Linked DNA regions of Methylomagnum ishizawai. The protein of the gene in region 2 interacts with the protein of the main gene of each other region in a pairwise test. Links are inferred from orthologs where the notes say so. Each region holds a gene or a part of one and is shown on either strand. Other genes may lie near its edges. The genes, in order: K5658_RS09400 and K5658_RS11440.

Region 1 (3,310 bases), 460 kb from region 2 along the record:
GGGTGATTTCCAGCTTGGGGCTGCCGATCTCGACCCAGCGCCGTTCGGGCGGGATGCTCAAGCCTTCGGCCAGTTTATCCAGCCGTCGCCGCGCCGCCTCGACCAGTTGCCCGGTCAGGTCGACCTCGAACGGCACGATGGGACCGTAGGCGGCGTCCATGTACTGGAGGTTCTCCACCACATGGACCACGCTCAGTTCGGCCTGATGGCGGTGGGCCAGGTCCAAGGCGCGTTGGGCGACCCGCCCGCCATGTTCGGAAAAATCGGCCCCTAACAGGATATGTCGGTAATTCATGCCCGTCCTCGCTCAACCTGGATTGGAAAACAAGAGGTCCATCAACTCGACGCTGCCCGCCATATAGGCCAAAGCCAGCCCCAGCCCCAGCGCATAGGACGACGACAAGGCTTGGCGCAACACATGGCCGATGATCGCGATCTGCCACAGCAAAAGCAAAGTCACCACCGTCAACACCACCTCCCTGCCCTCCCCGGAGCAGCGCGACCACACCAACAAGGGCAAGGCCAGGGCGCTGACCAAGGTATCGCATCCCAGGGCGGCGGTGAAAGTCTGCAAATACCGGGGGGTTTGATGGGCCAGGGCCAGGACGATCCACAGGAAGCCGGCCAGCAGCCCGATCCCCACCAAGGATTGCGCGATGCCCTCCCACCAATCGACATCCAGCAGGGCCAAGGCCAGCGCCACCGCCAGGTTGGCGGTCGCGACCAAACCCAGCAGGAAGGCCGAGGCCGGTACATCGCGCGGGCCTTTGTTAAACAAGGCGACATCCAGGAACAACCTAATCAACGGCACCGGGGCGTCCTCCGCACGGCCATATCAAGATTCCTCGGCCTCGGCGGCTTCCAAGGCTTCGCCGGCTTCCAGCCAAGCGACCTCGGCTTCCTCCAGGGATTTCTCGACGCCCGCCTTTTCCAGCAGCACGGCTTGCAAACGGGCCTTGGCCTCGGCCAGATACAGCTCGGGATCGGCCAAGCGGGTTTCCAGGGCTTGTTTCCGCGCGGCGAGTTGTTCCATCGCCGCCTCGGCCTTTTCCAGGGCCAGGCGCAAAGGCCGGAGCGCCTTGCGCCGGTCGGCGTCGGATTTGCGCTGGTCCTTGCGCGAAGGCGCGGCGGGTTTAGCGCTGTCGCGGGCGTTGCGGCGGGCGGAGAGCCAGAGCCGATAATCTTCCAGATCGCCCGAGAATACATCCATGCCGCCATCCGCCACCAGCCACAAATCATCGGCCACGGTGCGCAGCAAATAGCGGTCGTGCGAAACCACGATCAAAGCGCCCCGGTAGTCCTGTAGCGCCAAGCTCAGGGCATCGCGGGCGTTGAGGTCGAGATGGTTGGTGGGTTCGTCGAGCAGGAGCAGGTTGGGCCGCTGGTAGATCAACAAGGCCAGGGCCAGCCGGGATTTCTCGCCGCCCGAGAACGGCGCGATGGGGTCCAAGGCCTGGTCGCCCCGGAAGCCGAAACCGCCCAGGAAATTCCGCAAATCCTTCTCGGTGGCCTTGGGATCGAGCTTTTGCAGATGCCAAAGGGCGCTGTGCTCGGGCCGCAGTTGTTCGAGTTGGTGCTGGGCGAAATAGCCGATTTTGAGGTCTTGCGCCGCCAGCCGCTTGCCCGCCAGCAAGGGCAGTTCGCCCGCCAGCAGCTTGACCAGGGTGGATTTGCCCGCGCCGTTCGGACCCAGCAGGCCGATGCGGTCGCCCGGATTCACCGTGAGCTTGGCACCGCTGAAAATGGTTTTCTCGCCATACCCCCCGGCGGCATCGTCCAGTTTGAGCAAGGGGGACGGCAGTTTTTCCGGCGTCAGGAAAGCGAACTCGAACGGCGAATCGACCTGGGCCTGGGCGATCAACTCCATGCGGGACAGCGCTTTCAGGCGGCTTTGCACTTGGCGGGCCTTGGTGGCCTGGGCGCGGAAGCGGTCCACGAAGGAACGCACATGGGCGATTTCGCGCTGTTGGCGCTCGTAGGAAGATTGTTGCTGGGCCAGGATTTCGGCGCGGCGGGTCTCGAAGGCCGAGTAATTGCCGGTGTAGAGCGTCAAGCCCTGGTGTTCGATATGGAGGATGTGGTCGGTGAGGTCGTCGAGGAAATCGCGGTCGTGCGAAATCAGGAGCAAGGTGCCGGGATAGGCCACCAGCCAATCCTGGAGCCAGATGACGGCGTCGAGGTCGAGATGGTTGGTGGGTTCGTCCAGCAGCAGCACGTCGGAACGGCACATCAGGGCTTGCGCCACATTCAGGCGCATCCGCCAACCGCCGGAGAATTCCGACACTGCCCGCCGCTCGTCGCCCGGCGCGAACCCGAGGCCGTTCAACAGCTTGGCGGCACGGGCCGGAGCGTCGTAGCCGCCGACCGTCTCGAAACGGCCATGGGCATGGGCCAGGGCCACGCCGTCGCCGACCGCTTCGGCCCGGCCCAATTCGGCCTCGATCTGGCGCAGTTCGCGGTCGCCGTCCATGACGTAATCCAGCGCCGTGCTGGGACTGGCCGGGGTTTCCTGGGCCACATGGGCGATTTCCAGGCCGGGCGGCATGGAAAACTCGCCGGTTTCGGGATGCAGCGTGTCCAGCAACAGGCCGAACAGGCTGGACTTGCCCGCGCCGTTGGCCCCGGTAATACCAACCTTCTCGCCCTTGTGGATGGTGAACGAGGCGTTCTCGAACAACAGGCGCTGACCACGCCGCAACGCCACGGCCTTGAAATTGATCATACCCAGCACACCCCGCCGCCCGGTGCCACCGCCGTCCGCATCAGGCGGCCTGTTCGAGGCGGGCGTCGGCGTCCTTGAGGAACTCCCGCAAATCCCCGGTTTTCACGGTCGCGTAGGGCACGATCAGGGCCGTATCCAGGGTCACGAAGATGAAGACATAGCCCTTGATCACATCGATGCGGAGAATATCGGCCCAGGACACCCGCGATTCGCCGACGCGGCTGACCTCGACCAGGGCATCTTGCTCCGAACGCAGTTTGTACTTGCCGAGGACAGCGGCCATGTCCGCGTCGGAATACATCTTGCGGATGCGCTGGCGCATTTGCCATTTGAGGAACACCGGCGTCAGCAAACCCCAAGCCACGGCGGTGACGGCGACATAGATCGCGGACAGCGTGTCCTGGTAGTAGAACCAGAGGAACATGGACAACACCGCCAGGACGCCCGGCACGATGCCCTGATGGCGGCGCAGGACTTTTTGCAGCCCTTGAGAATTCTTGAGTTGGTGGTCGTTGAAAGCGAGCAAATCCTGCTCGCGCACTTCGTATTCGATCTCGGTCATCATCACACCCTGGTTAATCCCGTCCC
Region 2 (3,656 bases):
CCACCATGCCATCGAACATATCGTTCACTCCGCTGGTCCAAGCCACGCCTTAAGGTAGGCAATGAATCGCCCCGCGACAAGGTTAGGGTCGATTTGTTTCGGCTCTAGTCCTACAATCTAAAGTAAACGTCGGACGGCCACACACCCCAATGACCCAACAGCCACGTCCCCCATCCGTTGCGCCAACCTACGCCTTTCCGACCGGTGCCCCGCACCGCCCCAGCCCCATCCCGTATCCGCGCCTGGGCCTCCGCGCAGGTGGCGCCACCACATCATACCTGCCATGGGGCCACCCCACCGGGCCACGCGGTCCCGGCCATCCATCGAAGACACCCAGTGGATATTCCAAGACGGCAATATGAACACGCTCAAATACCTATTCGAAGAGTCCTCCGCCTGCGCCGAGGATAACGTCGGTTTCCTCGAAGACCTGTACGAACGTTTCCAGCGCGACCCCGAATCGGTCGATCCCAGTTGGCGCGAGAAATTCAAGTCCATCCAGGAGCCGGTGCGGCTGCATCCCGCCGCCCAGACCGCTGCGGCGGCGCCCGCCGATATCGAGGAAGCCCTCCGCAAGCAGGCCGCCGTGGACCGGCTCATCTACCATTACCGCACCCGCGGCCACCAGGCGGCGGACAACAATCCGCTCAAGCTCGCCCCGCCCCCCACCCTGCCGGACCTGGACCCGGCCCATTACGGGCTGGACGCCGCCGACCTCGACCGCCCGTTCTACGTCGATATCATGCACGGCTCCAAGAAGCTGCCGCTGCGCGAGATCATCGCCCGGCTCAAGCGCACCTACTGCGGGGCCATCGGCTCCGAATACATGCACATCGTCGATAGCGAGATCAAGCAATGGGTGCGGGAACGGCTGGAAACCGCCACCGCCTGGGCCTTGCCCGACGCCGAATCCAAGCGCTGGCTCTTGAGGATGCTGACCGCCGCCGAGGGCATCGAGAAATACCTGCACCGCAAATACGTGGGCCAGAAGCGCTTCTCGCTGGAAGGGGCGGAAAGCCTGATCCCGCTGCTGGACGAATTGATCCAGCGCGCCGGCGACCAGGGCACGCAGGAAATCGTGATCGGCATGGCCCACCGCGGACGCCTCAACGTCCTCATCAACATCCTGGGCAAGAAACCCGGTTCCCTGTTCCAGGAATTCGAGGGCACCTACACCAGCGCCCCGCCCCATGCCAGCGCGGGCGATGTCAAATACCACATGGGCTTTTCCTCCGACCTGCAAACGCCCAAGGGTCCGCTGCACCTCGCCATGGCCTTCAACCCCTCGCACCTGGAGATCATCAGCCCGGTGGTGGAAGGCTCGGTGCGCGCCCGCCAGGACCGCCGCGACGGCGACGGCGAAACCGCGGTGCTGGCGGTGTTGGTGCATGGCGACGCCGCCTTCGCCGGGCAGGGCGTGGTGATGGAAACCCTCAACATGGCCGAAACCCGCGCCTACACCACCGGCGGCAGCATCCATATCGTCATCAACAACCAGATCGGCTTCACCACCAGCAACCCGTTCGACGCCCGCTCGACGCTGTATTGCACCGACGTGGCCAACATGGTCCAGGCGCCCGTGTTCCATGTGAACGGCGACGACCCGGAAGCCGTGCTGTTCGTGACCCAGTTGGCGGTCGATTACCGCATGAGGTTCAAGCGCGACGTGGTGATTGACCTGATCTGCTACCGCCGCCACGGCCACAACGAGGCCGACGAACCGGCGGTGACGCAGCCCGCCATGTACCGCTTCATCCGCCAGCATCCGCCGGTGCGGCGGCTCTACGCCGAAGCCTTGATCCAGGCGGGCGTCATCAGCCGCGAGGACGAACTGGGCATGGAGGAAGACTACCAAGGTTCGCTCAAGCGCGACGAGATCGTGTCGCGCCCGGTGCTGCCGGACGCCGCCAGCTACCTGAAAACCAGTTGGGACCGCTATCTGGGCGCGGAATGGAGCGTGGACTACGATTCGACCCTGGACCTCGACACCGCCCGCGAGCTGGCCGGACAGATCGCCCGCGTGCCGGAAGGTTTCGCGCTGCATTCCAGGACCGCCGCCGTCATGGACAGCCGCCGCAAGATGGCGGGCGGGGAAATCCCGATGGACTGGGGCTTCGCCGAAACCCTGGCCTACGCCTCCCTGCTCAAGGAGGGCTACAACGTCCGCATCAGCGGCCAGGACGTGGGGCGCGGCACCTTCTTCCACCGCCACGCCGTGCTGTACGACCAGGACAATGGCGCGGCCCACGTCCCGCTGCACCATCTGGACGGGCCGGGCGGCCAGTTCCATATCTACGACTCCCTGTTGTCGGAGGAAGGCGTGTTGGGCTTCGAGTACGGCTACGCCAGCTCCGAACCCGAAACCCTGGTGATCTGGGAAGCCCAGTTCGGCGATTTCGCCAATAACGCCCAGGTCGTCATCGACCAGTTCATCACCTCCGGGGAAACCAAATGGGGCCGCTTGTGCGCCCTGACCATGCTGCTGCCCCACGGCTACGAAGGCCAGGGACCGGAACATTCCTCGGCCCGGCTGGAACGCTACCTGCAACTGTGCGCCGAGCAGAACGTGCAGGTCTGCGTGCCGAGCAGCCCGGCCCAGATTTTCCACCTGCTGCGGCGGCAACTGGTGCGGCGCTACCGCAAGCCCTTGATCGTCATGACCCCGAAAAGCCTGTTACGGCACAAGTTGGCGATCTCGCCGCTGGAAGACCTGACGCGGGGCCATTTCCACAACGTCATCGGCGAGATCGACCCGCACGACCCCGACAAGATCACCCGCGTGGTGCTGTGTTCCGGCAAGGTGTTCTACGACCTGCTGGAAACCCGCCGCAAGGAACATCTGGAACATGTCGCCCTGATCCGCATCGAGCAGCTCTATCCCTTCCCGTTCGATTATTTCCTGGAACAGCTCTCCCCGTTCAACAACCTCAGGGAGCTGGTCTGGTGCCAGGAAGAACCCGAGAACCAGGGTGCTTGGCACCAGATCAAGCACCGTTTCCTATCCCTCCTGGAAAAAGACATCCTCCTCGGCTACGCGGGGCGCCCCATGTCCGCCGCGCCCGCCGTGGGCCAATTCCACCGCCACCTGGAACAGCAGAAGAAAGTCGTGGAAGACGCGCTGTTCCGGGCCGTGAACCCTCAACAATCCGTCAGGATCGTCCATGCGCATAGAAGTCACCGTCCCTAACCTCCCGGAATCCGTCAGCGACGCCGTCCTGCTCGACTGGCACAAGCGGCCCGGCGACCCGGTCCTAAAATCCGACAACCTCATCGACCTCGAAACCGACAAGGTCGTGCTGGAAGTGCCCGTGCCGGAAAACGGCGTCCTGCTGGAAATCCTCCGCCACAAGGGCGATGTGGTGGTCAGCGGCGAATTGCTGGCGGTGATCGACACCGAGGCCAAAGCCGCCGCCACGGCCCCCGTGGCAGCGGTCGCGACGCCCGCGGCCCCGGTGCCGGAACCCCCCAAGCCCAGCGCCCCGCCGCCCGCCGCCGCCCCGGAAACCCGGCCCGAATTCCCGCCGACCCTGAGTCCCGCCGTGCGCCGGATGCTGGCCGAACACGACCTCGACCCCGCCGCCATCCAGGGCACGGGCCGCGAAGGGCGGCTCACGCGGGAGGACGTGCAGTCCCATCTCGACCACCGGAAAGCCGCC

The links.
Region 1: the proteins of K5658_RS11440 (region 2) and K5658_RS09400 interact in binary tests that used the Escherichia coli proteins (3 or more experiments, as listed by UniProt). The link is inferred for Methylomagnum ishizawai from one-to-one orthologs.

Annotation. Positions count from the first base shown.
Region 1 is NZ_AP019783.1:2,058,615-2,061,924, reverse strand. The notes cover bases 280-3,274. They hold K5658_RS09400 (ATP-binding cassette domain-containing protein), read right to left. Parts: upstream 2,723-3,274; coding sequence 836-2,722; downstream 280-835. Other genes in these bases: K5658_RS09395 (YcxB family protein), read right to left, coding at 2,763-3,274; K5658_RS09405 (hypothetical protein), read right to left, coding at 308-778; K5658_RS09410 (universal stress protein), read right to left, coding at 280-295. Outside these bases: more of K5658_RS09410, read right to left, coding at 1-279; more of K5658_RS09395, read right to left, coding at 3,275-3,287. UniProt on the Escherichia coli protein: Genetic data indicate it may be involved in ribosome assembly or function.
Region 2 is NZ_AP019783.1:2,515,643-2,519,298, reverse strand. Bases 47-3,387 are described here. They hold K5658_RS11440 (2-oxoglutarate dehydrogenase E1 component), read left to right. Parts: upstream 47-358; coding sequence 359-3,187; downstream 3,188-3,387. Other genes in these bases: odhB (2-oxoglutarate dehydrogenase complex dihydrolipoyllysine-residue succinyltransferase), read left to right, coding at 3,162-3,387. In the rest of the region: K5658_RS11445 (EAL and HDOD domain-containing protein), read right to left, coding at 1-19; more of odhB, read left to right, coding at 3,388-3,656. UniProt on the Escherichia coli protein: E1 component of the 2-oxoglutarate dehydrogenase (OGDH) complex which catalyzes the decarboxylation of 2-oxoglutarate, the first step in the conversion of 2-oxoglutarate to succinyl-CoA and CO(2).